DNA from 3 places in the Yersinia mollaretii ATCC 43969 genome. Region 3 is predicted to be linked to each of the others. Evidence: predicted binding sites of a transcription regulator. Region 3 holds the regulator's gene; each other region holds the start of a gene.

Region 1 (7,042 bases), 470 kb from region 3:
TGTCTCAAACCACTGATCTTCATTGCGTCGTAAGGCAATATCCAGCGCGAGAATGTCTTCCACTTTGTCGGCGTGGATGGCGTGATAGCGCACCGCTGCACCTGCCGCCGCAAAGCGGTGTAAAAATGCTTTTTTGCCCTCATCTGCGGTGCAAGTGATAAAGTTACCTTCCGCTGTAGCAAAAAAGTCCTTCAAAAATTGCTGTGCTTCAGGGATACCTCCACCTGACATTTTAAGCATCAAATGATGTTCATACTTATGACGATACATTTTGAGGCGCTTAGGGAGATGATTAGGCAGTACTTGACTGAAACCTTGCATTATCCGATCAGTTAAGTGATCAATGAGAAAAGGAACTTTGCTCAGGCGGGCATCAATTTTTCCTTTTAAAGTAAAGAAGTGGGGGATGTTATTGGTCCCCATGCTATTGATCATGACAAAAGTATCTTTGCCGTAAACTTCGGCAATATCAAAAATGTCGCGGTGCATATATTCACCCGCTACGGGCAAATGCTTGAAGTCACGTAAAATAGCGCGACGTAATTCAGTCAATACTTGGGTTTGATTGGTGCCGATATAAAAAACTTGCTGCTGTTTTTCACTCGGAAAAGTATCCAGCCGTACTGCAAATACGGCTAATTTACCGGCGCACCCGGAAGCTTCAAATAATCGTCTGGGATCAGCATTAAAGCGGGAAGGTGTCGGCGCATCAATATCTCTCACGCGAGTGGCATATTCTTGGTCTGAGGTTTGCTGTGTCCCTTGCTTAATATCACTGGCTCGATATTTACCTCGTTCCAGGCGTTGCAGGATTTCTTCTGGCGTATTGCCTAAATTTATTCCTAAGTGATTAATTAATTTTAATTCGCCTTGTGCATCAATTTGCGCATACAGTGCCATTTCAGTGTATGCCGGTCCTCGTTGAACCAAAGATCCACCCGAGTTATTACAAATACCGCCAACCACGGAAGCACCAATACAAGATGAACCAATCACTGAATGCGGTTCACGGTCATAAGGTTTCAGCAGCTTCTCCAACTGATTTAGCGTGCTACCAGGGAAACCAATGACTTGCTTGCCATCATTCAATAACTGAATTTGATTGAGGCGCAAAGTATTTAGTATGACTATCGGTCTGTCGTAATCATCGCCACTAGGAGTGGACCCTTCGGTCAACCCGGTATTCGCTGCCTGCATAATAACAATGATATCGGCTGCCACACAGACTTGCAGTAACTGCCACTGTTGCCATAACGTTGAAGGAAATACGACGGCGAGGGCCGCTCCTACCCCGGAGCGGAAACCCTTACGATATCGCTCGGTTTGCCGCTCGCTGGTGAGCAAGTAGCGTGCACCCACAATCTGCTGTAACTGATCCAGCAAGGTCTGCGTTTTCTCATCATTGGCGTGATTCATTGGCGCGGTTTCCTGTAATGACATTGACTTTTTATATCATCGGGCATGACACCCACGTTCAGATCCCTATGAAACAGAGAGAGTCGTGCCATGATGTAAGCATGAGGGAGGAGAGGCTTTCTCGATAAATCGTTTGCTTTGTGAGAGGCTTCACATTATTAGGCTTAAATGGCTTTCAACTTTCGTTGTCATCACGGTTTTATTGTTAATGAAATTAATGCTTGAGCCAAAAAGTGATTAGATAAATGTGGGTTAGGAAAATTAATTCTATATTTCGATAATATTTTTGATTATTTTCCGATGGGGTATAAAATCTGATTAAATCATTACATGGGGCAGTTAGGTATTTTATGGGTGAGCATTTTGTTGGCAAATATGAAGTGGAGTTAAAATTCCATATTTCGGATATAGACTCAATACATGAACAGCTGAGAATATATCAAGCAATCCCCTTTACGCTTAATAATCATGAAAAAGACATCTATCTGGAAGCTAATGGCGATGATTTAGCCGCTAACAAGATCAGTATGGTTTTGCGGGAGATGAGCCCATCTGGCATACGGTTATGGATAGTCAAAGGACCTGAAACCGAGCGTTGTGAAGCCAGTAATATTGATGATATCGATAAAGTGAAAAGCATGTTGGGCACTTTAGGGTATCAACCCGCTTTCACATTAGAAAAACAACGTAGTATCTATTTTATTGGGAAATTTCACGTCACGATAGATAACTTGGCTGGGCTTGGTCACTTTGCCGAAATAGCCATCATGACTGATGATGCAACGGCGCTTAATAGTCTGGAGAGTGAATGCCGATATTTAGCTGACAAACTAGGATTATTGCCAGAACAACAAGAGCACCGTTCATACCGGCAATTATTGGGTTTTTAACCACTCCATACCCATTAAGCAATATTGGTCGCCATAAATTTGCGACCAGATAGACTTATTTTTTCATCAACGACTTTAGGTTGGCGAATGGATTGTGGGTTGCTACTCCTTGGTCATTCTGGGCGTCATCGCCAGCGATCACGGTTGAACCATATTGATCCGCTTCGGTATATTTAGAATGTTCATGATCATGGCAAAAAAGGCATAACATCTCCCAATTGCTACCATCTTCGGGATTATTACTGTGATCGTGGTCAATATGGTGGACTGTCAGCTCCCGCAGATTGGAATAGACGAATTCCCGAGAACATTTCCCGCAAACCCATGGGAAAATCTTTAGTGCTTTCTCCCGATAACCACTCTCCAGACGGGTGTAATTCTTCGGTATATAGGCCATGTGAACCTTCAATTTGGCGAAAAATAATACCTCTATTTTAGCGTGAAATCTGGTTGTAGACTACCAACTATTGATTATAAATATCTCAATGTCGGTCTATAAATCCCGCAGGGTTACATAGGAATATACTGAATCCAGTATAAAAATAGAAAATGTGGATATTTATCGCACCCAGCAAATTTTTGAGACTTTTGCCAATGCTTTGAAGGACAAGGGCGCTTTACACTGTCACTCAGTTTTACACTATGCCCAAGTTTTACCCTCTCATGCTGTGAGTACCAGCATGTTTACATTATCAGTATAAAGTTATTAGTATGAGATTATCAGTAACCCGCTAATAGACTTATTTTACGGCAGGCATGCAGTGTGTTTCGCCTGAAATCCTTTGCCGATACAGTTGAGGCGATATGAAAGAATCTGAAGTGCTGGCCGAAGTCAGTAATGAAAACCAGACGTTAGTCGCCGTGGTGCAGCAGGACCAGCGAGTGGTGTACTTCTATATCTATCCGCAAGAGGCGTTTGAAGAGCGTTTTCCTGTTCGTGCCTGCTGGGTAAGGAATTTGGTCGCAGCACCTCAATCGGCTGACAATGCGGCCCTCGAACAAGGTTTAGCCCCCCGATTAGCGGCTGAGTTTTGCCGTAATGTGGCTGGTGAGGCAGAACTTGACCCACAATTTATTACGGTAGTCTGGTCTGAAAGTGATGATGGTGCGGCATTGTGGTATCAAGGCCAATTACTGGCGATCATTCCTGGCTGGAGTTTATATATTGACCACTCTATTTGCTATTCTGCCAGCTGTATCAAAGATAACCCCCTAACATTACCTCTTGGCTCAGCGTCAACCAATACTCAATATGCTATTGCACAAAATACACGTCAATTTTGGCGGACTTGGCAGCAGGAAGAGGGGAATCCGTGGCCTGTATTACAGGCCGAATATATTCAATGTTATGAACAGCATTTCGGTCCATCGTTAAAATATTATGCCATCGATCAAGGAAAGTGGCCGCCAATGGCCATTTCCCAGCATGAAAAAGAGGGAATATATTATTTTCTAACATTGGGTATCAGTATTCGCCCTCAGCCATGGGTCGAAATATTATTCAATGATGATGCCGCTAAATACCGGCGTTTGGAGATGGCTATCGCGATCGATGGGCAATATGTCAATGAGGACAATGCCATTCATATGGCGAGTGCTTTAGCTGGATTCTCTCATGTTCCCTGGAGCAAAATAACCTGGTTAGGGGAGGGACATACATTGGAGTCGTCTGTTGCCCCGCAGGGTTACGAAGGCTACATCTTATCGTCAGCATTATATGCTGATGCAGACAATCTTACATTACCTCTACAGCAAGGTGATCCGGTCAATATATATTGGGCCAGCCCTATCTTTACCAGTGAAAGGGAGTTGGCTCATAGTGCCCCAAATGGGGGGATTGATCTGCTGAAAAGGTTACAACAACAGGGTGTTAACCAGATTTTCGTCCCACGTCAGCCCGTTATTTGATTTATGCTGAACATTGTCTGATCTGATTTGCAGATTTTGTTAATCGGGTCTTAACTTAATGATGATGATGATGATGATAGCTGTTTGAGTTTGTAATACAGAGAAACGAAACTCGCTATCAGCGAAGATTAATTTTATGGAGGTGTTTATGGGCATACTATCTTGGATTATTTTTGGTCTTATTGCCGGTATTCTGGCTAAATGGATAATGCCCGGAGAGGATGGTGGTGGCTTTATTATGACCATCATTCTCGGTGTGGTCGGTGCTCTGGTTGGGGGTTATATCAGCACCTTCTTTGGCATGGGTAGAGTTGATGGATTTAACATTGGTAGCTTTGTGGTTGCCGTTATCGGTTCGTTGGTTGTCCTATTTGTCTACCGAAAGTTAAGAAGTTAGCGCTACCTAGCAGACCTGTGATAATGATATAAACTAATCATGACTCACTAAATATATACTCTTAAAAATATCAGAAAGGTGACTATTTTTTGTCACCTTTCTCTCATAAAACTATCATCAATATGCAATAAAAATATCCGTTAATGGCTCATGACTACAGGCAATCTGAGAGACATGACATGGGCCAGGCATTACGTCAATTCACTGTGGCTGATTATCCGGCTGTGGTGCAAGAACCGCGTAAAAAGGTACTTGCCGTTAAAGGATTAGTTAAGGCGTATAAATCACAGCATCGCGTTTTGGATGATATTAATTTTGAACTTCATGCGGGTGAGTTTGTCGCTATTATTGGCCGTTCGGGTGCCGGTAAATCCACATTACTGCATGTCTTAAATGGCACGATTCCCAGCAGTGCGGGTGAAATTCTCAATTATCATGATAATGGTGATACGCAGAATATAGCAGCACTTACCGCAAAGCAGATGCGTCAATGGCGTGCTAAATGCGGCATGATTTTTCAGGACTTCTGTTTGGTTCCCCGTCTTGATGTGATGACAAATGTCTTATTAGGCCGCCTCAGCTACACCTCAACCCTCAAATCATTTTTCAAAATATTCGCTGAGCAAGATCGGGCCAGAGCAATCGAATTATTACAATGGCTCAATATGTTGCCCCATGCCTTACAGCGTGCAGAGAACCTCTCTGGCGGTCAAATGCAGCGAGTGGCTATTTGTCGCGCCATGATGCAGAACCCCCAAATATTATTGGCCGACGAGCCTGTTGCGTCTTTGGACCCCAAAAATACAACACGCATTATGAATACATTACAGAAAATAAGTGAAAACGATATTGCAGTGGTCGTAAATTTACACTCAGTTGATTTAGTTAAGGATTACTGTACACGCGTTATTGGTATTGCACATGGAAGAATTGTTTTTGACGGGCCTCCATCGCAACTGAATGACACTATTATTCAAGATATTTATAGCGATGAGTCTACTGATCTTTTGCATTAATCCCTACTTATCCCTTTACCAGAATAGGTTATTTTAATGAAAAAAGTACTTTGTCTTACCTCATTATTGGCAAGCATGATGGTATTTAATGCCACAGCAGCGGATGCACCTAAAGAAATTAATCTGGGTATTCTTGGTGGGCAGAATGCGACACAGCAAATTGGCGATAACATGTGCGTCAAAGAGTTTTTGGATAAAGAGTTAAATGTAAAAACGAATTTGCATAACGCATCTGATTACTCTGGCGTGATCCAAGGTCTATTGGGTGGGAAGATTGACTTAGTATTAAGCATGTCACCCTCCTCTTTTGCTTCTGTTTATATCAAAGATCCTAAAGCTGTTGATATTGTGGGTATTGCAATCGATGACACTGATAAATCGCGTGGTTATCATTCAGTTGTCGTGGTAAAAGCAGATAGCCCGTATCAGAAAATTGAAGATTTGAAAGGTAAAGCATTTGGCTTTGCTGATCCCGATTCAACATCGGGCTTCTTAATACCGAATCAAAGCTTTAAGCAGAAATTTGGTGGGACACCAGACAATAAATATAACGACTTCTTCTCCAGCGTGACTTTTTCTGGCGGTCATGAGCAAGATATACTCGGGGTTATTAATGGTCAGTTTGCCGGTGCGGTGACTTGGGCATCAATGATTGGTGATTATAATACCGGTTATACCAGCGGCGCATTCACCCGCATGATTCGCATGGACCACCCTGATTTAATGAAGCAGATCCGGATTATATGGCAATCTCCCTTAATTCCTAATGGCCCAATTTTAGTTCGCAGCGCGTTGCCATCTGAATTTAAAGCGCAATTAGTCGCGGCGGTTAAAAAATTGGACAAAGAAGATCACGGTTGCTTTATTAAAGCGATGGGCGGAAAACAGCATATTGGTGAAACATCACTCAGCGAGTATCAAAATATCATTGATATGAAGCGCGAATTAACCAAAGGCGATCGTTAAGTCGAACCAGTAGATAAAACAAAATAGCTCTGGCTTGGCCGGAGCTATTGCTCTTAGGTGGTAACTAATTTTGAATACAGATTTTAACCACTACTATCAGCAGATACGCGGTAAACAGAAACGTGAAACGTTGATTTGGTCATTAACACTGGCAATTATCTATCTTGGCGCGGGAAGTATTGCTGAGTTTAATCTTCATACTGTTTTTATTTCCATTCCAAGTTTCTTTGATTATCTGGCTGAAACCATCCCCATACTTCATTGGCATAATTTGTTTGCAGATGGTCGTACCGAAGGCTCTTTTGCTTATTGGGGCTATCGGCTACCGATTCAGTTACCGCTAATTTGGGAAACACTGCAATTGGCGGTGGCATCAACTATTTTGTCAGTGATAGTTGCCACTATTCTGGCCTTTTTGGCGGCGAATAATACGCAAAGCCCACCTTGGT
Region 2 (7,042 bases), 1.5 Mb from region 3:
AACCAATATAACCTTGCCCTCGGCCAGAGATGGCACGGTAGTTTCTGGCGGTCATGCGCAGGTCAAAAGATTGGTTATGTACTACCCCCCATGTGGTAGTGGGCATCAAGTAGCGGTTATTTGTATTGGATATCGTTATCACATTATTGACCTTATCCAACATGATGTTATGACCTGATAAAATATAGTCACACCCCGTTTGGCACTGTAAATAAGGCAGTTGCGATAAGATTTCCTCTAACAATATAATTGACTGCTCATCAATATTATTATTACGATATTTTTGCGCATCAAAGGTGAGTTGTTGTTTCTCTTCTGAGAAAGAGAGTGGAGCGGGTAGTGTTTTTCCGTCGAATACACCGAGTATTTGTAATGTATTGTGCTCCTCAAGTGCTGAGAACCCCTCAGGGACTAAATGTTCTATGGTTAGCTCTTCTGCTTGAGCTGAATTGAATGCAGAAAAGAGTAACGCCGATAAAATTGCTTGATTAACTTTAAGTGTCTTTGCCATTGGATTCCATTCCATCATTAAATTATAGAGACAGTTTTGCTTTGTTTTATATATTAACGACTTGCATTAGCTCATGTTATATATTGATAACAAAGGGTGATATCGCAAAATATTTAATCCACTGGCTGCGTGTGAAAATATATAAATAAGTTTTTGGCTATTAAGTCCGGCTAAGGATCAAATCACTTAGCCGGATATCTTAGTCAAAGATATGTATCTTCGAAACGGACTTTATAATTAAGTAACAGGTTCTAGGTTAAGCTTTAATGTCCCGCTGTACTTTTCTTCAGCTATCGCTTCTGATGGTTTCTTACCATGTATCACTAGCTCAATATTGCCACTCTTAATTTTATTAGCATCATTACCTTTCAACTGTTCACCACCCAGAATTACCGTCAATTCAGTAAATTCTCTCTCGCCTGGAGCGGTAAGCGATTGCAGTTTAAAGTCGCCGACGATATTAACCTTTATATCTGCGCCGCCATTACGTATAGCAATATTTTCGCTTGCTCCGTAAACATCAGCGGGAGCATTGCCAAAACCAGGTTCTAACGTAATTCGATCTACATCACCACCACCGTTTTTTTGCATAGTGATTACATGTGGAATTTCTGCGCTGACGATAATATTTTTAGTCTCTGCTGTTGCAGTAGCGCTGCTGACCAATGCTGCCATAGTCATAATAGAGAGTAGGGTCTTTTTCATCATAATTACCTAATAGTCCTTTATTTAATCGGAGCCTTATTCCTGAATGGAATGGCACTATTTTACTTAATGATTTTTGTGAGCTGCATATATAAAGGTGATAGTGAGTGTCAATAACATATTATTAATGCAGCCTCTCTCAATAAGCGAAGTTATGCTAACATGACACCTTTAGTGGCTCAACGTCCCTATTGTTGAATTAAGAAAACAAAATAATTTAAGTAATTGACTGAATGAATGTCTAATTTATATTTTCATTGTTAATCCTCTCCATGAGTTGGCGTGACTTTTAATCTACGTTACACTCTCTGCTAATTTAAAATCGTATTGAGTGTAGAGGTTGACTTGTGAGTTAAACGTTTTAATTAAATACACCGAGCAATAAAAAAATTGCAGTCGGGAATTTCGTCCCAACTGCATAAGTTAACGACAAGGATGTTATTATGTTGTGACTGAGTTAAGGGGCAGACTCCATAAGAAGCTTAAGGACACCCGTATATTTGTCGCCTGACTTGGCATTATCGGGTACTTCAGTTTCAAGCCGCAGCTCCTGCACCCTGTTATCTGGCGTAAATTCGTAATCGTCGTCCACCCCCTGTAGCATATTATCATCTATGAAAACATCAGGATATAATCGGTCGTTCTCCCCATTTGCACCGGCCATATAAAAATTTTCTGCAAGTGATAATTTAACTCTTGCACCTTGATTAGCAATTATTTTTATGGGTTGCTTAACTGTCAGTTTGGCAGGAGAAAACACAAGGTGAGAGCCAATCCCATTCCATTTTTCAGGCTTGTATTCAAGTTGTATGTTATTGAATGTGGAGCCATCTGCTTTTGTCAGTATTAAAGGTTCGACGATTTCAGCCTCAACAACGATATCTTTTTGTACAAAGTGAGCGGCATAAGCAGTATTGCTCGTCACTATAGCCATAGTGATAATAGAAAGCAGGGTCTTTTTCATCATAGATACCTTATGTAATTAATACATTCTATAAATATAGAGTTGTTACCCATGCGGGTGATATTAGTTATTCCTGTGAACCCTATAAGCAATGATAATGAGGAAGCTTATAAAAGTGTCAATATGCGAGCATCACAAGAAGACAATAAGGTTAACATGAGAAATAGTGCTCCCTCAAATGGAGATGATCCAGTTACATTTAGTGGTCATCATTTATTATAGTGTGTCTATCATCTATTATATTTTGACTGAATTAAGCGACGTATTCCATAACAAGTTTAAGGATGCCCGTGTATTTGTCTCCTGGTTGGGTGCCGGAGTCTTGAACAACAACTTCTAGGGTTACATCCTTTTCTTTGTTTTTTAAAATAATTTCAGAACCACTCAGAAGAGATAGTTCTTCGTCATCTATGTGAACGTTAGGATATAATCGCTTGTCTTCTCCCTTTGCGTGATGCATGACAAATTCTTCTGCAAGTGAGATTTCAACTTTTGTATCTTGAAGAGCGGTTATTTTGACGGGTTGTGTGGCGACCAAGTAGCTAGGAGCTGCACTAAAGGAAGAATCTGAATGGACATAGCCAGTGCCAAAGTAGTTATGATCAAGAGTAAGATTTAGACTATTAAATGGAGTGCCATCTGCTTTATTCATTGTAATTATTAATGATTCTGCAATCTCGACTTCAATCGAGATATCTTTTTGTACCGAGTGAGCAGCATAAGCACTGCTGCTCGTCACTATAGCCATAGTGATAATAGAAAGCAGGGTCTTTTTCATCATAATTATTACCTTATGTAATTGATTCATTATATAAATAAAAATTGCTTTCCCATGCGGCTGAGGTGTTAATTATTTCCGTGAGCCTTATAAGTAATGATAACAAGGGGCGGTATAGCAAAATAAATGTACGGGCCGTCACAGGACGGCGAGAACACTAACACGCTAAATAGTATTTTCTCAAGCGGTGACGAGTTAGGCGCTATTAAGTTTTATTAATTTCATTTTTTATAATTAGGATTAGTGGAATGAGTTAAGTGTTCTCATTAGTTAATCTTTTTAAATTTATTTTTTAATTTACTCACCATTAAAAATAAAAATTGGATGATGCTGCTGAAAGTACTTCATTGTGAGAAATAAGAAATTCCATGCAGCATTATTTTCATGTCTTTGTCACACCTCCGTCACATTACATTTATATTTCTGTCATGAAACAGTGTCATGTTTGCTTTCGAACAGAAAAATGATTTATTTCGCTCACCTGCAGCCATTTATTGATGTGAGCCATACAGATTCATTCAGGGGCTAGATATGTTTAACCAGACCATTCGCAAAACGTCGATTTGTATCGCGCTAACCTTGGCATTCAGCGCCAATGCCATGGCCGTGACTGAAATTCCTTTCTGGCACTCGATGGAAGGGGAGTTAGGTGTCGAGGTCAACTCGTTAGCTGATCGTTTTAATCAGACGCATAGCGATTATAAGATTGTGCCTGTCTATAAAGGCAATTATGAGCAGAGCCTCGCGGCGGGTATTGCGGCTTTCCGTTCCGGTAAAGCCCCGGCCATTTTGCAGGTTTACGAAGTCGGCACGGCAACCATGATGGCGAGTAAAGCGATCAAGCCAGTGTTCCAAGTATTTAAAGACGCTAATATTAATTTTGATGAATCTGTTTTCGTGCCGACAGTCGCCGGTTATTACACCGACGCCAAAACGGGTCATTTACTCTCCCAGCCATTTAACAGCTCCACTCCGGTGCTGTACTACAACAAAGATGCCTTCAAAAAAGCCGGCCTGAACCCCGATCAACCGCCGAAAACCTGGCAAGAGCTGGCGGCAGATACCGCCAAGTTACGTGCTGCGGGTTCAAGCTGTGGTTACGCCAGCGGTTGGCAAGGGTGGATTCAAATTGAGAACTTCAGCGCTTGGCATGGTCAGCCGATAGCCAGCCGCAATAATGGTTTTGATGGCACTGATGCGGTGTTGGAATTCAATAAGCCATTGCAGGTGAAGCATATTCAATTGCTGTCGGACATGAATAAGAAGGGTGATTTCACCTATTTCGGTCGCAAAGATGAGTCAACCGCCAAGTTTTATAATGGCGATTGCGCTATCACCACCGCCTCTTCCGGTTCGCTGGCGGATATTCGTCATTACGCCAAGTTTAACTATGGTGTCGGCATGATGCCTTACGACGCCGATGCGAAAGATGCTCCACAAAACGCCATTATTGGCGGGGCCAGCTTGTGGGTGATGGACGGCAAAGATAAAGAGACCTACAAGGGCGTGGCTGAATTCCTGCAATTCCTAACCCAACCGGAGATTGCCGCCGAGTGGCACCAGAAGACCGGCTATTTGCCGATTACCACTGCCGCTTATGAGTTGACTCAGCAGCAGGGCTTCTATGACAAGAATCCTGGTGCTGATGTGGCGACTCGCCAAATGCTGAACAAGCCGCCATTGCCTTACACCAAGGGTTTGCGTCTGGGCAATATGCCACAGATTCGTACCGTGGTTGATGAAGAGCTGGAAGGGGTGTGGACCGGTAAGAAGACGCCTCAGGAAGCATTGGACACAGCAGTGAAGCGGGGTGATGTGTTACTGCGCCGCTTCGAACAAGCGAATAAGTAAGGTTATTTGGCGGCTGTACTTGCCTGTCACGCCAAATAGTTTTGTGGGGTATTGAGTTAAGACGCGGTGCTGATCATCAGCATTGCGTCCGATAAGTGGTTAATTTTATGTCATCTTCCCGTCCCGGTTTCTCCTGTAGTTGGCTACCTTATCTGTTGGTCTTCCCCCAACTGGCCATCACGGCGGTTTTTTTCCTTTGGCCTGCTGGTGAAGCCCTGTGGTATTCGGTGCAAATGCTCGATCCTTTCGGCCTCTCCAGCGAATTTGTGGGGCTGAGTAACTTCATTGCGCTCTTTCAGGATGAGTACTATTTAGCCTCGTTTTACACCACACTGATTTTCAGTTCACTGGTGGCGGGGATCGGCCTGATTGTGTCGTTATTTCTGGCCGCGATGGTGGATTATGTGCTGCGCGGCAGCCGTATCTATCAGACGCTAATGATTTTGCCTTATGCCGTGGCCCCTGCGGTGGCGGCTGTTTTGTGGATCTTTCTGTTCAATCCGGGGCTGGGTTTGATTAACCACTTCCTCGCCACACTGGGTTACAACTGGAACCATGCGCAAAATAGCGGGCAGGCGATGTTTCTGGTGGTATTAGCCTCAGTTTGGAAGCAAATTAGCTATAACTTCCTGTTTTTCCTCGCCGCTTTGCAATCTATCCCCCGTTCACTGGTGGAGGCTGCTGCCATAGATGGAGCCGGGCCAGTGCGCCGCTTTTTTAATCTGGTCTTGCCGCTGATATCACCTGTCAGCTTCTTCCTGCTGGTGGTGAACTTGGTTTATGCCTTTTTCGATACCTTTCCGGTTATTGATGCGGCGACTGGCGGTGGCCCGATGCAGGCGACCACCACCCTGATCTATAAAATTTACCGCGAAGGTTTTGCCGGGTTGGATCTCTCCAGCTCAGCCGCCCAGTCGGTGGTTTTGATGTTGCTGGTGATTGGCCTGACGGTGATCCAGTTCCGCTTTGTTGAGCGTAAGGTGCGTTACCAATGATTGAGAATCGCCGTGGGCTGGATATCTTTTGTCACGTCATGCTGATTATTGGCGTGCTGCTGATTCTATTCCCGCTGTATGTCGCTTTTGTGGCGGCATCACTGGATGACACTCAGGTGTTTCAGGTGCCGATGACCCTGATCCCGGGGCCACACTTGTGGCAGAACATCAGCAATATTTGGCACAGCGGGGTGGGCAATAACAGTGCACCTTTCGGGCTGATGCTGTTTAACAGTTTTGTGATGGCTTTCGCGATTACCGTCGGCAAAATCACGGTGTCGATGCTCTCGGCATACGCCATCGTCTATTTTCGCTTTCCGCTGCGAAATCTGTTTTTCTGGCTGATTTTCCTCACTTTGATGTTGCCCGTGGAAGTGCGTATTTTTCCGACAATTCAAGTGATTGCGAATCTGAATATGCTGGATAGCTATACCGGTCTGACCCTGCCGCTAATGGCCTCCGCCACCGCGACTTTCCTCTTCCGCCAGTTCTTTATGACCTTGCCGGATGAGCTATTGGAAGCGGCGCGTATTGATGGTGCAGGGGCGATGCGCTTTTTTTGGGATATCGTGTTGCCGCTATCAAAAACCAATTTAGCGGCGCTGTTTGTGATCACCTTTATTTATGGCTGGAACCAATATCTCTGGCCGATCCTGATCACCAGCGATGCCTCTATGGGCACGGCGGTGGCGGGAATAAGAAGCATGATCTCCACTTCGGGCGCACCGACTCAGTGGAATCAAGTGATGGCGGCAATGATCCTGACCTTAATTCCACCGGTCGCGGTGGTCCTTCTGATGCAGCGTTGGTTTGTACGCGGCCTGGTAGACAGCGAGAAGTAATCTGATATGGCATGTTTAAAGCTCCAAGCAGTAACCAAATCTTACGACGGCATCACGCCGGTGATTAAGCAGATTGATTTAGATGTCGCCGACGGAGAGTTTATCGTGATGGTTGGCCCCTCCGGTTGCGGCAAATCAACCCTGCTGCGGATGGTGGCGGGGCTAGAGCGCACCACCAGCGGGGATATCTATATTGATCATCAGCGAGTGACCGATCTGGAACCTAAAGATCGCGGCATCGCCATGGTGTTTCAGAACTACGCGCTCTATCCCCACATGAGCGTGTTCGACAACATGGCGTATGGCCTGAAAATCCGGGGCTTTGGTAAAGAGCAGATCCGCCAGCGCGTGGATGAGGCGGCACGTATTCTGGAGCTGGAGCCACTGCTAAAACGT
Region 3 (7,042 bases):
TTGCCGTCAGTACCGGAATGGAGATCTGAATCAGATGGCTCAGTCCCAGATTCGAGACCATCATCGAGAAGATACCGAGGATAAACACCAGCGCTCGGTAAGATAATGGCAAGTATTGGGCAAAGAATTCAGCACAAGCGCAGGTCAGGCCCACCGCCGTCACCATACAGGCGATGAAGATCAATGCAGCCAAGAACACACTGCCCAAGCCACCAAAGGTGTGCTGCACGTAAGCATGTAATACCACGGCACCATTTTGTGCCTCTGGCACCAAACTACCACTGCTGGAACCCAGCTTAAACAAGCTCAGATAGACCAGTGTCAAACCGATCCCAGCAATCAACCCAGCCCAGATGGTATAGCGCGTCAACAACTTGGCGGAAACCACGCCACGTGAACGAGCCGCATTGACGATAACAATACCGAAGACCAAGGCTCCTAAGGTATCCATGGTCAGATAACCATTCACGAAGCCGGAGGAGAACGGCACTTGCTGATAAGCATCCGTAGCGGGAATCAATGGGCCTGCTGGCCAAAGCAGTGCGGCGATACCCAGAATCGCCAGCGCCAAAATCTTCAGCGGTGCCAGGATATGCCCGACCGTATCCAGTAAACGGCCTGGATATAGCGAAATTCCGATAACCAGAGCGAAATAAACCACGCTATAGATAAACAGAGGCAATGGACCATCACCCGTCAAAGGGGCAATACCCACTTCGAAGGAAACAGTTGCAGTACGTGGGGTAGCAAACAGTGGGCCGACTGCCAGATAGCAAACGGTCGCCAGCACCAGACCAGCACTGCGGCCAATCGGGGTGCTCAGAGCATCAATGCCACCGCCGACACGTGCCAGCGCGATAACCGTAATGACCGGCAATCCAACCGCAGTAATCAGGAAGCCCAGCGCCGCCACCCAAACATGTTCACCCGATTGTAAACCTACCATCGGCGGGAAGATGATATTGCCAGCCCCGACGAATAAGGCAAAGGTCATAAAACCTAATGCCATAATATCTTTAGACGATAAACGATGACTCATAGTGATGTGCGTTGCCTAGTTAAATGACCAAAAGAAAAAGTCCTAAGTTGCGGTCTTTCCGACGTGATCGAAACGATACAAAGCTCTGATAAACGCAAACTCCGGCGGTTAATAAGCAATCTATTTCGTCAGTATGCAGTGTTTTTGAAGTTATTTGCAGGTGGAATAGGCCAACAACGGCGCTAAGTAGACCGTTTATAGCGGAGAAAGGCAAGTGAGGATCATAAAAGCAGAGTCATCATCCAGATAATTTCACCAAACCAGTTAATCGTGCCAGATTTAGATAAATACACCCCACAAGATTTGTATCATTTATATCCAACCGTTAACATTTTATCGTCAATATCACCCCACCAACTCAGCGAATCTGGTGAAAATATCATCGGTCAGTAGCGGTTTTTTATCACGGGTAATCGCACCTGATTACGTGGATGAAAAGTGACATTGGAAACAGACTAATCAGCAAAACCCAAAGCTTTTCGGGTGCGCATCAGCACATCAGGTGGCAATGGCAAATAGCCGTCATGGGCTGCCTGCTTTTGCCCTTCCGGTGATAACACGCGCTCAAGGAATGCCGCAGTGAGGGGCTCCAACGGCTGGCCCGGTGCCTTATTGATGTAAATATAGAGATAGCGCGACAAAGGATAGCGGCCATCTTTAACATTTTCGGGCGTCGGCAGCACAAAATCCTGCCCAGAGGCCGCCAGTGCCAGTGGTTTAACACCACTGTTACGAAAACCGATACTGGCATAGCCAATGCCATTTAATGACTCTGCTACGGCTTGCACCACAGATGCAGAACCGGGCAACTCATTGACATTATTTATAAAATCGCCATCGCACAGCACCCGATGCTTAAAGTAGCCATAGGTTCCCGAGGCTGAATTTCGGCTGTAACGCTGCAACGCGCGAGCCGCCCAGTCCCCCTCCAGCCCCAATTCACCAAAGCGCTGAACTGGGCGGAGCGCCCCACAGCGGCGATTTTGCGAGAAAATAGCATCAAGCTGAGATAAATTCAGTTTATTCAGTGGGTTGTCCTGATGAACAAAAACCACTAAGGCATCGACGGCCACAGGTACAGCCAGCGGCGGATAGCCATAACGTTGAATAAATGCGCTAATTTCACCATTTTTCATTGGCCGACTCATCGGGCCAAGTTGGGCAGCCCCAGCGGCCAAGGCGGCAGGGGCAGTTGAAGATCCTGCCGCCTGAATCTGCAAATTAACGCCGGGATAGTGATGATTGAAATCGTCAGCCCATAAGGAGATCAAGTTGGCTAAGGTATCAGAGCCAACACTGGAGAGATTGCCTGACAGGGTATGAGCAGTAGAAACTGACGATGATGAGTGCTGCGTCATCATTGGAGATAGCACCACCTGTTGCGCGAAAACGCCATAGCACAACCCTAGCATGGCGGTGAACAGCGCCCATTTTCCCCATCTCATCAGCTTAATATCCATGCAGTGTTAGGATTTGACTGCATTCTCGGCTAAAACTGTGGGAACAATCAACCGGTTCGGCAAGGTAAAGATAAATCGCGTGCCCAGACCAATTTCACTCATCACCTCTAAACGCGCGTCGTGGTGGCTCAATGCATGTTTCACAATCGCCAGCCCCAACCCACTGCCGCCCGTTTGCCGTGATCGCGCTTTATCCACCCGATAGAAACGTTCCGTCAGCCGTGGCACATGTTCCGGACCAATCCCCGGCCCATTGTCGCTGACCTGAAATTGCGCGCCTTGCGGTGTTTGCTGCCAACACACCTCAATTTTAGTGCCCTCAGGAGTGTGATTGACCGCGTTATAGACCAGATTTGATACCGCACTGCGCAGTTGGTCTTCATTGCCAAACACCTTTAACTGCTCGTTCACCCGGAAAGTAATCTCATGGCGACCATTACTCAGCGCCTGCACCTCATGCTGCAATACCTTGAGCATCAACGGAATATCCACCCGCTCATTCATATCCACATTAGGTGCAGCTTCAATACGTGATAGCGTCAATAGTTGTTTAACCAGTCCATCCATGCGCTTGGTCTGCTCCTGCATCGTCCCTAGTGCTTTGTCCCGTAATGGCCCAGCTAACTCTTGGTCATGCATCATTTCCAGATAGCCCTGCAACACCGTCAGCGGGGTGCGCAGCTCGTGGCTGACGTTAGCAAAGAAATTACGTCTCGCCCCTTCCAACTGACGCATTTGAGTCACATCACGGGCGACCATCAATAATTGCCCCTCAGAATAAGGCATCACGCGGAACTCGACGTAATAACCATTGTTCAATTGCAGGGTCAGCGGGCGGGAAAAGGTTTGTTGTTGCAGGTATTGGCTGAATTCAGGATAGCGCAATAAGTTGAGAATATGCTGCCCATTATCCTCCGGCCAACGGAACCCGAGCAATTGCTGAGCCAAGCCGTTACACCAGAAGATATTGCCATCAATGGTCGTGATAACCACTGCGTCTGGTAGTGACTCGGCCCCGCTACGGAATCGCTTGATAAGTAATGCTAACTCACGCCGACGCCGACGATTTCTCAGTTGCATCTGGTACAAGCCGTAAAACAGCGGCTCCCAGCTCCAACGCCCCGCAGGAGGGGTCATGCTACGGTCTAACCACAGCCAGTGAGATAATTTGAGTTGGTTATAGAAGTTCCAGACCAGCGCCGCGAGCACGGATACCAGCAACAACCAAGGGAGATACCCGATAAAAGCACCCAGCAGCAGTGCTGGCAAACAAAAAAGAGCCAGCTCTAAAGCCAGCGTTTTCCATGATAAACGTTCTAACACGACGAATTCTCCGGCACTGAAAACTCAGTAGCGCGTTGAGAAACGGTATCCAGTTCCCCGGACAGTTTGTACCATGCGATCATGACCATCAACTTCAAGCGCCTTGCGTAGCCGACGAATATGCACGTCAACCGTACGATCTTCTACATAAACGTTAGTGCCCCAGACATAATTAAGCAACTGTTCACGGCTGTAAACACGTTCAGGATGGGTCATAAAAAAGTGCAGCAACTTAAACTCGGTTGGCCCCATCTCTAGTGCTTGCTCATTAGCCATCACTCGATGAGAGGAGGGGTCAAGGCTTAACCCTTGCATTTCAATCACTTCTTCAACTGCCATCGGCGATATCCGCCGCATAACCGCCTTGATACGCGCCACCAACTCCTTCGGCGAAAAGGGCTTGGTGATGTAGTCATCAGCACCCACTTCCAAACCGCGCACCCGGTCTTCTTCTTCGCCACGGGCGGTCAACATCATCACAGGAATATCTCTGGTCAATGCTTCGCGTTTCATATGCTTAATAAACTGGATACCCGAGCCACCCGGCAGCATCCAGTCCAGTAGCACTAAATCAGGGTAAGGCTCCGACAGACGAGTGACTGCGCTGTCATAATCTTCGGCTTCTAAGGGTTGGTAACCATTCTGTTCCAACACAAAGCACACCATCTCACGGATTGGTGCTTCATCTTCCACCACCAGTATGCGTCTTGCCATCATCAACCCTGCCAGTAAGTTAGTGGTCACTATTTGATTTCGGGAGCCATTATGCGTCACTTTTGTGACATTTTTATGAAAAACATCACGCTTCTATCAGCAATAAGCATAGTGATAAATTTCACAGTAATTGCAAAATGCAGCAGCCAAGTTTGCGAGACGTCTCGGAGATTTGCCTCATGCTCTTGTTTTAGCCGCGACATCCTGCGACCAGCGTTTATAATCAGCGCCATTCTCTTTGACTGATAACCTGCCGTGCGGGAGATTTATGCGCATTATCCACACCTCTGATTGGCATTTAGGCCAGCATTTCTTCACCAAAAGCCGGGCTGCCGAACATCAGGCATTTCTGCACTGGCTCATTAAGCAGATCGAAGAAAATCAGGTAGATGCGCTGATTGTCGCTGGCGATATTTTTGATACTGGCTCCCCACCTAGCTATGCCCGCGAGTTGTATAACCGTTTCGTGGTTGAACTCCAGCCCACTGGCTGTCAATTAGTTGTTCTTGGGGGGAACCACGATTCAGTATCAACACTGAATGAATCACGCGGTTTGCTTTCTTATCTGAATACTACAGTGATCTCCTGCGCCAGTAGCCATCTCGAACAACAAATTATTACGCTGAAAAACCGTCAGAAACAGCCTGCGGCCTTGCTGTGTGCCATTCCCTTCTTGCGCCCACGGGACTTGGTGACCAGCCAAGCCGGTGAATCTGGTGGGCAGAAGCAATTGGCGTTGCAAGAAGCCATTGCGGGCCACTATCAGGCGTTATATCAGCGAGCCGTTGAACTGCGCAGCGAACTGGGTTTGCCTCTGTCTATTATTGCCACGGGGCACCTCACCACCGTAGGGGTCACCACCTCAGACTCGGTTCGTGATATCTATATCGGCACACTAGATGCCTTCCCGGCGCAAGCGTTTCCACCGGCTGATTATATTGCGCTGGGCCACATTCACCGCGCACAGCAAGTAGCTAAAACGGAGCATATCCGCTATAGCGGCTCGCCCATCGCCCTGAGTTTTGATGAATTGAGCAAAGAGAAAAGTGTTTATTTGGTGGAGTTTGCCCAACAAACATTGGCGTCAGTGGCCCCGCTACTCATCCCTCAATTTCAGCCGATGCAGCTCATCAAAGGGGATTTGCAGCAAATAGAGCAGCAGTTGGCTAAATTTGCTGACCACCAAGGCTTACCTGTCTGGCTGGATATCGAAGTGGCCACCCAAGACTATCTTACTGATATTCAACGGAGAATTCAGGCGTTGGCAGCAGATCTCCCCGTTGAGGTTGTACTATTACGTCGCAGCAAAGAACAGCGCAACAACAATATTGAGCGGCAAGAAAAGGAGACACTCAATGAGCTGAGTGTCGCCGATGTCTTCGAACGCAGACTGGCACTGGAGCCAGATTTAGCCGAGCCACGCCAGCAGCGGATGCGCCAAATGTTCAATCAGGTGGTTGAAGCGATCACCCAAGGTAATGATGCCGCAGAGGAGCAGCCGAAATGAGAATTTTAAGCCTGCGCCTAAAAAACATTAACTCTCTACAAGGGGAGTGGAAGATAGACTTTACTGCTGAGCCCTTTGCCAGCAACGGCTTATTCGCCATCACTGGCCCGACGGGGGCGGGGAAAACCACACTGCTGGATGCAATCTGCCTTGCGCTATACCACCAAACACCACGTCTGAATGTCACGCCCAGCCAAAATGAGCTGATGACACGCCATACCGCAGAATCTCTGGCCGAAGTTGAATTTGAGGTGAAAGGCACCCGTTATCGCGCCTTCTGGAGTCAACGTCGCGCTAAAAACAGCCCTGAAGGGAGCCTACAAGCACCTAAAGTTGAGTTGGCGTTATGTGAAAGCGGCAAAATCCTGGCCGACAAAGTGCGTGACAAGCTTGATAGGGTTGCAGAGATAACGGGGCTGGACTTTGGCCGTTTTACCAAATCCATGATGCTGTCACAGGGGCAATTTGCCGCGTTCCTTAATGCCAATGCTAATGACCGCGCTGAGCTATTGGAAGAGTTAACTGGCACTGATATCTATGGGCGACTATCCGAACAGGTGTTCGAACAGCATAAACAGGCCAAAGCCGATCTGGATGCCTTACACCAACAGGCAACTGGTATTGAGCTGCTCAATGAAGAACAGCGGTCAGCTCTATCACAACAAATAGATGTTCTCAGCCAACAAGAGAAGCAACTCGCCGCCGAACAATCGATTAATCAACAACAAATAAGCTGGCTAACACATTGGCAACAGCAGCAAAAGAGTGCACAGGAGTATCGGCAGCAACAAAAATTGGTTGAGCAAGCCCTCCTGCAAGCTCAGCCAGAGCTGCAACGGCTAGCCCGCAGTGAACCCGCTGAAAAATTGCGCCCCTTACTACGAGAGTGCTCACGCAGCCAGCAAGATGTGCAACAGATACAGCTGCGTATCACCACACTGACTCAGCAACAGCAGCAACTTCAGACTCAGCTGACACCACTGGCTCAGGCGTTGGAGC

The links. Region 3 encodes PhoB, which activates phosphate uptake and scavenging genes when phosphate is short. Its sites were predicted from a motif close to CTGTCATAAAACTGNCNNAT; they were not measured.
Positions count from the first base shown of each region.
Region 1: a site for PhoB is predicted at 4,712-4,731, ahead of phnC (phosphonate ABC transporter ATP-binding protein). Genes of this name have one in related genera too.
Region 2: a site for PhoB is predicted at 3,382-3,401, ahead of ugpB (sn-glycerol-3-phosphate ABC transporter substrate-binding protein UgpB). Genes of this name have one in related genera too.

Region 1 is NZ_CP054043.1:2,828,358-2,835,399, forward strand. Features, by position in the region: gene dld (D-lactate dehydrogenase) at 1-1,416, opposite strand, end outside; gene cyaB (class IV adenylate cyclase) at 1,767-2,306, shown strand; gene yajD (HNH nuclease YajD) at 2,362-2,703, opposite strand; gene HRD69_RS12465 (suppressor of fused domain protein) at 3,111-4,214, shown strand; gene HRD69_RS12470 (GlsB/YeaQ/YmgE family stress response membrane protein) at 4,363-4,611, shown strand; gene phnC (phosphonate ABC transporter ATP-binding protein) at 4,791-5,627, shown strand; gene phnD (phosphonate ABC transporter substrate-binding protein) at 5,664-6,593, shown strand; gene phnE (phosphonate ABC transporter, permease protein PhnE) at 6,664-7,042, shown strand, end outside.
Region 2 is NZ_CP054043.1:904,031-911,072, reverse strand. Features, by position in the region: gene HRD69_RS03985 (TcfC E-set like domain-containing protein) at 1-526, opposite strand, end outside; gene HRD69_RS03980 (CS1 type fimbrial major subunit) at 749-1,219, opposite strand; gene HRD69_RS03975 (CS1 type fimbrial major subunit) at 1,674-2,183, opposite strand; gene HRD69_RS03970 (hypothetical protein) at 2,434-2,961, opposite strand; gene ugpB (sn-glycerol-3-phosphate ABC transporter substrate-binding protein UgpB) at 3,490-4,809, shown strand; gene ugpA (sn-glycerol-3-phosphate ABC transporter permease UgpA) at 4,917-5,804, shown strand; gene ugpE (sn-glycerol-3-phosphate ABC transporter permease UgpE) at 5,801-6,646, shown strand; gene HRD69_RS03950 (sn-glycerol-3-phosphate import ATP-binding protein UgpC) at 6,653-7,042, shown strand, end outside.
Region 3 is NZ_CP054043.1:2,358,169-2,365,210, reverse strand. Features, by position in the region: gene brnQ (branched-chain amino acid transport system II carrier protein) at 1-1,039, opposite strand, end outside; gene HRD69_RS10430 (PstS family phosphate ABC transporter substrate-binding protein) at 1,495-2,484, opposite strand; gene phoR (phosphate regulon sensor histidine kinase PhoR) at 2,506-3,822, opposite strand; gene phoB (phosphate response regulator transcription factor PhoB) at 3,847-4,536, opposite strand; gene sbcD (exonuclease subunit SbcD) at 4,805-6,043, shown strand; gene HRD69_RS10410 (AAA family ATPase) at 6,040-7,042, shown strand, end outside.